One region of the Dendrosporobacter sp. 1207_IL3150 genome, then DNA from elsewhere that is predicted to be linked to it. Evidence: riboswitches for the same ligand, from Rfam matches in the RefSeq annotation. Region 1 holds a riboswitch; the other holds the start of a gene.
What was found. Region 1 has a riboswitch for thiamine pyrophosphate ahead of thiC (phosphomethylpyrimidine synthase ThiC). Riboswitches for the same ligand answer to the same signal wherever they lie in the genome.

Region 1 (4,713 bases):
TTCAAAACAAAATCCGCTGATATCGTATTGGGGATTGCTATTGATATAACTAAATGCTTTGGAGCCCCCCCCATAGCGGCAATATCGCTTAAATTAACAGCAATAGCCTTGTAACCAAGTTGATAGGGTGTTGTCGTGTTTAAGTCAAAATGAACGTTTTCTACCAGCATATCGGTTGATAATAATTGTAACTGACGCGGAGTCGGCAGCAAAACTGCAGCATCATCCCCAATACCAAGAATAACAGAAGCTGGATCGATAATCGTGTTCTCTTTTAGTAGGTCAATAAGACCGAATTCGCCTAATTGTTTTAGTTCCATTAATACCACCCAATTCATGTACGTGTTCCACAAGCTTTACGTAATTTCTTTTCTTGCTTATACTAGTATTTCCTGCATTCGTAGTATGCCACACATCGAAAAAAATAAAAGCAGCCACTAGTTTTCACTAGGGCTGCGTAACCATTTAGCATTGTTCGATTGGTTTACCTAAATATTCACCAACAATTTTCATCGCACAATAATTACCGCACATTGAGCAGGCTTCTGCTCCACCTGGATTTCGTTCTTGCCGATAACGCGCTGCTTTTTCTGGATCAATAGCTAATTCGATTTGCTTATCCCAATCTAGAGCTTTACGGGCTTTAGCCATTTTTAAATCCCATTCGCGAGCTCCTTTGACTCCTTTTACAATATCAGCAGCATGAGCGGCAATCCTAGACGCCATGATACCCTCGCGAACATCATCAACTGTCGGTAACCCTAGATGTTCAGCTGGTGTTACATAGCAGAGGAAATCAGCACCTGCGGCTGCTGCAAGCGTGCCTCCTATTGCAGATGTGATATGATCATAACCTGGTGCAACGTCAGTAACCAGCGGTCCTAAAACATAGAAAGGAGCGCCTTTGCATATTTGTTTTTGTAATTTAATATTAGCTTCGATTTGGTCGTAAGGAACATGACCAGGGCCTTCGACTAAAACTTGAACACCTTTAGCCCATGCTCGATCTACTAATTCCCCTAAAACCAAAAGTTCTTGTAATTGAGCACGATCGGTAGCATCAGCTAGGCACCCTGGTCTTAGACCATCCCCTAAGCTTATTGTTGAATCATAGCGAGCACATATGTCGAGAATTTCATCATAACGCTCATATAGTGGGTTTTCTTTACCATTATGCAGCATCCAGCCAGTTATAAAGGAACCGCCACGGCTTACTACGTCGGTTACTCTACCCTGTTGACGCAGGCGAGCAATAACACCTTGTGTTACACCACAATGAATGGTCATGAAATCAGCACCGTCTTTAGCTTGCTGCTCGATTGCATGAAGCATATCGTCACCTGTCATATCAATAACAGAGCCACGTGATTTAATAGCTTCTACTGTAGCTTGATAAATAGGCACAGTACCGACAATGATAGTCGATTTTTCAATAATTGCCCGACGTGAAATATCAATATTATCACCGGTACTTAGATCCATAACTGCATCTGCACCAGCTTTAATAGCAACTTCTAATTTAGCTAGTTCTGGCTCAATATCAGGAAAGGCACTTGAGGTGCCGATATTAGCATTTACTTTAGTCGAAAGTCCTAGACCTACGCCTCTAGGCTGTAGTGAGGTATGGTTTACATTGGCACAGATAGCTATTGTGCCTTCTGCAACTCTTTCCCTTATAACCTCAACGTTTATACCTTCTTTTTCTGCCACAATCTGCATCGCATCAGTGATTTTTCCTTGTCGTGCAAGCTGCATTTGAGTTGCCATAAAAAAGTCCCCCCTAATTAATCTGCGATTTACTACTGATAAAGAAAACACGGCTTGCGTCTAGCCTTAGCAACAGCGCAAGGCGATACTTACCATTTATCCTGCTTTTAAGAAAACTATGCTTCTGTTAGGATAAAATAAGAGCCGCTTAACCAAGAATGGCTAAACGGCTGTTAATATTTACAGTCTTTTCGGCCACTTCCCTACGCTGGTATTAGCCAGTAATCAGGTTCTAAGGGTCGGCCAAGCGGCCTCTCAGCTATATGCTCCCCTAGTGGAATGTATAATATGAATTTACTCTTTATCATTACCATTTTAGCAAATTGCCTATGGTAATACAATCATTTTTTAATAATATTTTCTGATCTACCGAGCGGTTCACTTGTATCTAGATGCCCGTTAATTGTATCTACTTTTTTGCCATCAACTAATATTTGAACCTTCTGAATATCAGGGAACTCAGTAAGAGTGTTTACTATCGCTCCCACTAATAGAATTTCTCCCGCTGAGCCGCCACTGCTGTTTTTTATGAGTTTATCATTAAAATCAACATATGCGGTATGGTCTTTTATTCTTATACTGCGCAATTTAGTTCCCGCAGGAATAGCGGAAACCAGTTCTGCCTGCTTAGTTCCACTGATTAAAAGCTCAACAGCAGTTTTTGCAGGATGATCATTATTGGGAACTATATGCGCCTCAGCTACTAAATTCGAAGCATCTTTCGTGGCATGATAAACTGTTATCTTCATCATATTCTGAGCCGGAACTGCCGAATTTTTATCTGCTTGTCCAGAATTATCATTCGCAGCCGGCGGGACATTTGGAGAAGGCTGATTACTTTCACTGCAGCCAGTAATTAGCATAGCTATCAAAAGGAGCAGCAGTAATAAATAGTTTTGTCTTAGTTTCATTACTTGGCACCCCCTCTGCTAGCAGCCTGACGGAAGAAATTATTTATTCCATCAACAATACCCTCGGCAATTTCCTGCTGAAACGTAGGAGAGCCTAATAGTTTTTCCTCTTCTGGATTAGATATAAATGCCAACTCGAGTAATGCTGCTGGCATTAAAGTACGTTTAACTACATAAAAATTTGCTGTCTGAATACCGCGATCTGCTAAACCGCCGGCCTCAATAAGGCTAGTTTGGATATTTTGTGCCAGCATTTTATCATATCTTGATTTCTGATAATAATGCGTAGAGGTGCCACCAACGCTCCTATTAGCAAATGCATTGGCATGAATACTCAAAAACAGATCAGCTTTTATGCTGTTTGCCACTTTTGTACGTGCGCTAAGTTCCTCCACTGCAGTAGCAGCAGCCCCAAATACATCACGGTCATCCTGTCTTGTCATAATAACTTTAGCGCCGGCTTTCTCTAATAAAGCCTTAACTTTTATTGCTACAGGCAGCGTAACTTCTTTTTCCTTAAGCTTATTTAAGCCTATAGCCCCTGGGTCACTTCCTCCGTGACCAGGATCTAGGACGATTACCTTACCTTTAAGTCCGGGTTTAAAATTAAACTCGATAGGAGGAATTGGCTTATTAATATCAACTACTACCCTAAAAGGCCTATTAGCTTTCGGATCGCTAGGCAACGTAAACACCTTATATTCGCTGTCCTCAAGCATTGCCGGAAGGTTAATCATTATTTTACTGCTTTCAGCATTTATTGCCGAAAACTTCACCTCATTGGCTATCTTACCGTCTAAAGTCATAGCATCTTTAAAGTCCCCTAAAGATGCACCTTTAAAATTAACTGTAAGGCAAGGATCAGGTGTTGCACTCATACTAGCTGTAGCCTGAACTTGTCCTGAAATATCGAATACTAAACGAAGTTTTTGAGAACCAGTAAGGGCATCATTCGAAAGTGCATAATTGACCTTTGTTATTTCATTTTTCTTAGCTGATAAGTCTGCAGCAGGCTTCGCCTCTATATTTACAGGAGGTTTAGTTAATGCGGTTGGCTTATTGATATCAATTACTACTCTAAAAGGTCTTTTCGCTTCTTCATTACTTGGTAAGGTAAAGACACGATAATCACTTTCGGCAATCATCGAAGGTAAGTTTACAATCAGCTGGCTGTTTGAATCATCTAACCGTTTGATATTTGCTGAATCTGCTATATTTCCATCTAGTTTAAATTCCTCTTGCAAACTACCAACTGATGCACCCTTCACATTTACTATTAGAGTGTTAGTATTTCCGATAATTGAAGAAGCTTGTACCGGCCCTGATACATCAATAACTAACCGAAGCATTTGGGCCTTTGTAGTTTGATCAGTATGTATAGCGTAGTTAAACTTAGTCATTTCAAGTCTATTTCCAAGACTAGACTGAAATTGGCCATTACTATCTACATTTATAGGAATCGATACCGCGGGTTTGCCATCAGGAATTAACTCAGGCAGACCTGCCAATGCTATCTGTGGAATCATTAGGAAAACTAATAAAAGTAAAGTAACTATCCTAGTACTTATACGCCAACACCTCCTATTGCTTATTTTAATATTTTTTATACGATAAGAAAGTATAACTTTCTTACTGCATAAGGGGTGGAGCATCGATTTTTGCCTTCGCAGAGCTCGACACAGGCCGTGTTTTCTTTATGACTTAAATTTATCTTTTTCGTGTCAAACAGCCAAATTCCTGCAGGACTTAAGTTGGAAATTCTTGAGAATATTTCGACAAACTAACTAGATTTTTCTAATATTGGTTAAATCTTTGAGCAGATCCTCAGCCTCTTTCTTGGCCTCAGCAGTAGCTTCTACATCTATATCAATATTAATTTTTATAAAGTCGCCCTCTTTTGCTTTTTCTGGCAAAAAGCTCTTTGGCCAACTCACTATTACTTCTTCTTCCCCTACTAATAATACAGCTTTTTTTTGTTCAAATCGGTCAATAACTGCTGTAGTTTTCATTTATTATTTCTCCTTCGTAATATTAT
Region 2 (4,713 bases), on a different contig from region 1:
TTACATCAGCTTGCTTCGCCGCGGCAATATGTACACAAGGAGCCAATGGTGGACATTCAGGTCCAACTTCTGTTTTGAGGTCGCCAACTAAATAAAAATTCTCTTTAATTCGATGAGTTCTTATTCTTTCACTATCGCCCCAGCCAGCCAATCCTGAAGCTGATACTAGGAACTTATCGGTTTTCAAATAAGTCTCAACAATAAGTTTTTTATAAACAGCTTTATCAAAAGCTTCAACTATAATATCACAATCAGCAAAAATTTTCTCTACGTTAGATTCATCTATTTTATCTGTAATAGTTTCAATCATTAAGTCTTTATTAACTCGCCTAAGGTTTTCTCTTAATACCTCGACTTTATATTTGCCAACCTGGTCCGCAAAGTAAAACTGCCGATTTAGATTACTGTATTCAATCACATCAAAATCAGCTACCAAAAAACTCATAAAACCACTGCGCACAAGCATCTGAGCACAGTTAGATCCAAGACCCCCGGCTCCTGCAATGCCGATTTTCTTAGTTTGAATTATACTCAGTTTATCCGCCGGTAAATATCGTTCAAGTGCATTAATAAATTCATTCATTTATAGCACCTGCCAATCTTTGTATAACGGCTGATAGCCATTTTCATATAGCATATTAGCCATTTCAGATACACTTCGACTGTCAGATATCTCAAATTGGCCAACGTTTTCTTTTTCAACACGGCCGCCTACAGCAGTGCATACTCCTGCCGACATTTTCGTTACACCAAGGTTCACTAAATGGTTACGCAGATCACCACTCTCACGAGTTGAAACGGTAATACCCCCGCGCGGCATAAATAATCTATATGCAACTATATACTGTACCAAGTTTTTATCACTTACAATCACTTTAGGAGGATACCCACCTAAATGCGGCCGCATGCGCGGTGGCGAAATACTCACTTCAACTTCTGGATACTTTTGCTGGAGATAATCTGCATGCAATCCTGTTAAAAACGCTTCAGTGCGCCAGTTATTCAAACCCAATAAAGCTCCTATGTTAACAGTACGCACTCCAGCCTGGCATGCCCTTTCAGGAGCATCTAGGCGATACTGATAATCTCTCTTAGGACCAGCCGGATGAAGCTCGGAATATATATCCCTATCATAGACTTCTTGATATATCGTTAAACCATCAATACCTGCCTCGACTGAATCTTTGTATTCTTCTGTAGATAAAGGATAAACTTCCATCCCAATACACGTAAAGTGTTTTCTAAGTATCTTAACACTGTCAATGATATATGAAACAGGCGATTCTTTTGGTGATTCACCTGTTAAAATAAGCAGATGTTTCAACCCACTATCGGCAATAATTTTCGCTTCTGAATCGACCTCATCCATGGTAAGTTTTTTACGTGGAAGTTTATTTTTTACGTTAAATCCACAGTACAGACACTGATTAATACAATGGTTAGCCAAATACATCGGTGTGTATAAAAGCATGGTTTTGCCAAAATGCTGTATAGTCAGTTTTCTGGCTTTCTGCGCCATTGCCTCTAAATGCTTTTCTGCACAAGGTGATAACAAAGCAAGGTAATCCAATATAGTTAGGCGGTTTTTATCAATAATTCTTTGAATATCATTGTCGGTAAGCCTGGCAAAAAACTCGTCATAATTGAACTTTTCATATTGTTCCAATGCATTAATAAACGACATAACCTCATCCCTTGCAAATTCTTTATTCATGTAAAAACCCAGTCAAAGGTGACGATGCACTCGCATAATCCTTTGTTGCTCCAGGACCAGCTAAATAAGCTGTTCTGCCAGCTTGAACGGCCATGCCAAAAGCACGAGCCATGGCAATTGGATCATTAGCAGTTGCGACTGCTGTATTAACCAAGACCGCTGCAGCCCCCATCTCCATAGCTTCTGCAGCTTCGGATGGCCGGCCAATACCAGCATCTACAATAATCGGGACTGATATTTCCTCAATTAAAATTCTTACTAATTCTTTTGTTTTTAATCCTCTATTAGTGCCTATTGGTGCTCCTAATGGCATAACTGCCGACGCTCCAGCATCCACCATATGCTTGGCTGCCATTAGGTCTGGACTCATATACGGAAGGACAACAAAACCTTCAGCCGCTAGAACTTCAGTAGCCTTTATAGTCTCATAGTTATCAGGAAGTAAGTATCTGTTATCTGAAATAACTTCAATCTTTATCCAGTTACCACAACCTGCTGCCTTTGCCAACCTGGCTATTCTGATTGCCTCTTGAGCATTACGGGCACCGGAAGTGTTCGGCATTAATATACAGTTCTTTGGTATAAATGAAGCAATATTTTCGTCCTTATACTCAGGATCAACTCTTCTTAAAGCAACGGTAACAACCTCAGATCCTGAAGCTTCAACCACCTGAGGAATAATCTTATTTGAAGAAAACTTACCTGTACCTAAAAATAACCTGCTAGATAATTCATGTCCACCAATTCTCAATACATCATTCATAACATCAACCTCCTCCAACAAAACTTAAAATTTCCAGATTATCATCTTGATTAAGAACGATTCCATCCCAGCAGTCTTTTCTAATAATTTCGTGGTTATATTCAACAATAATGTGGTCAGGATTAAAACCCTCTTGCAACAGGTATTTTGCTAAGGTAAGACCACTCTCTAGGTAAACCTTTTTTCCATTAATGCTAATTTCCAACTCATTCAACCCCTTAAAAAAAATAAATACGCTCCCGAATAGGTTCAGGCGCGCATTGCTTAATTACCTTCCTACGCGGGCATTATCCCGATCAGGTTAGAGGTCAGGTGCTTATAGTCCACTCTCAGCCCATAACATGAGCTCCCTCGGTATCAATATTAATTTCATGAGTATCTAAAGCTAATATTGCTATTATTGTATAATTTAATATTTCAGTCGTCAACAAATTTTGGCTATTTTACGAAAGTAAAAATATCCTTACTAAAACTATCGGCAAATATACGAATATCCCACTTACCTGCTGATGCACTTTTTTCTAGATGTTCTACTATACTATCAACAACAGGTATTTCAGTTGCAAAATGGCCCGCATCAATCAGAGACACACCTAAAGATAACGCTTCTTGGGCTTCGTGATATTTTACATCACCAGTAATAAGTACATCTGCTCCCATAAAAGCTGCTCTTTTAATTAACCCGGCTCCACTACCACCACAAACAGCTACTTTGTTTACAGTTTTCCCTGGGTCGCCAACCACCCTTACCCATTCGATATTTAATATCTTTTTAACTTCTAGCGTAAGTTCTTCTAATGTTTTAGTTGAAACAAGCTTGCCAATTCTCCCCAACCCCAGTTCCTTGCCTGCATTATGCAAAGGATAGACATCATAAGCAACCTCTTCGTAAGGATGACTTCTTAACATGGCTTTTATTATCCGTTTGCTTATCCTCTCAGGAAAAACAGTTTCTAACCTTAACTCCTGTACAAATTCTAACTTACCTTTTTCACCAATAAACGGCGAGGTTCCCTCTAACGGCAGAAAAGTCCCTATACCTTCTGTATAAAATGTACAATGACTGTAGTTTCCGATATAACCTGCACCAGCCTCAGTTATTGCGTTACGTACCTCTTCTATATAATCTTTAGGAACGAATACTGCTAGTTTCACTAAACGCTCTGAGAAACTCGAGGTAAGCATTTCTATCCCCTGCAAACTTAGCCTCTGTGCCAGTATATCATTTACTCCTCCTGCTGCAGTATCTAAGTTAGTATGTGCTGCAAATACAGCAATATCGTTTTTTAATAATCTGGCAATAATCCTTCCTTGTGGATTATCTGTTCGCAGATGTGCAAGCGGTTTAAAAATTAACGGATGATGTGAGATAATCAAGTTGACGCCTTTTTCTACAGCCTTTTCAATAACATCTTCTGTTATATCTAAACTAACTAAAATATTGTCAACAACTTGAGCTGGACTGCCTATCAGCAAACCTACGTTATCCCAGTCTTCTGCTAAATAACGCGGTGCTAACTTGTCAATAGCATCCATAATGACTTGGCATTTTACAGGCATTCTAACTTCATCTCCAACTCTCTTATTTTTTGCGCATACTGTTGATATTTTTCAGATTTCTTGGCCTGCTCACTTGCATCCATTTCCTTTAATATTCTCTTAGCTTGCAAAATAAGATTTTCAATATGTTCCTTTAGTAAAACCGAACGGCTCGACCACAACACCGGGCCTATATCAAATAATATTGGTTCTATCTCAATTTGTTTCCCTTGTTTTGCACTAATAATTTCATACAACCTCTCATCTTCCTTAACTAATAGTTCATCAGCAATAAACCAGCCATTTTCAACTAACCATTTACGCAATGTTGCCGAAGCGTTCATTGGCTGTAAAATAATTTGCTGCAGCGACTTAGCTGTTTCCGGAGATTTTTCGAGAATATCGACAATAGTACCTCCACCCATACCTGCAATAACAACAACATCAACCTCGTTGGGCCTAATTACATCTAGTCCATCCCCAAGCCTTAATGAAACGTCGTTTACAGCCCCATAATACTCTATAGTTTCCTTAGCTGCATGGTAAGGTCCTTTATTAACCTCTCCTGCCACTGCTGATCTAATAATATTGCTCTTTAATAAGTAAATCGGTAAATATGCATGGTCTGTACCAATATCTGCCATTACTGTGTTTTTTGGTATTAGTGATGCAACTGCAGTAAGTCTTTCACCTAGTT

Region 2: linked by a shared signal. The riboswitch ahead of thiS (sulfur carrier protein ThiS) and the one ahead of thiC (phosphomethylpyrimidine synthase ThiC) in region 1 are both predicted to bind thiamine pyrophosphate.

What each region holds. Positions count from the first base shown of each region.
Region 1 is NZ_JBAIYU010000031.1:120,880-125,592, reverse strand. It holds gene thiL (thiamine-phosphate kinase) at 1-320, opposite strand, end outside; gene thiC (phosphomethylpyrimidine synthase ThiC) at 466-1,767, opposite strand; TPP riboswitch at 1,951-2,050, opposite strand; gene V6C17_RS14700 (GerMN domain-containing protein) at 2,109-2,678, opposite strand; gene V6C17_RS14695 (N-acetylmuramoyl-L-alanine amidase) at 2,678-4,204, opposite strand; gene V6C17_RS14690 (DUF3006 domain-containing protein) at 4,463-4,687, opposite strand; gene V6C17_RS14685 (ComEC/Rec2 family competence protein) at 4,691-4,713, opposite strand, start outside.
Region 2 is NZ_JBAIYU010000017.1:115,643-120,355, reverse strand. It holds gene thiF (sulfur carrier protein ThiS adenylyltransferase ThiF) at 1-583, opposite strand, end outside; gene thiH (2-iminoacetate synthase ThiH) at 584-1,714, opposite strand; gene V6C17_RS09610 (thiazole synthase) at 1,707-2,477, opposite strand; gene thiS (sulfur carrier protein ThiS) at 2,482-2,682, opposite strand; TPP riboswitch at 2,734-2,840, opposite strand; gene V6C17_RS09600 (Nif3-like dinuclear metal center hexameric protein) at 2,916-4,037, opposite strand; gene V6C17_RS09595 (tRNA (adenine(22)-N(1))-methyltransferase) at 4,028-4,713, opposite strand, start outside.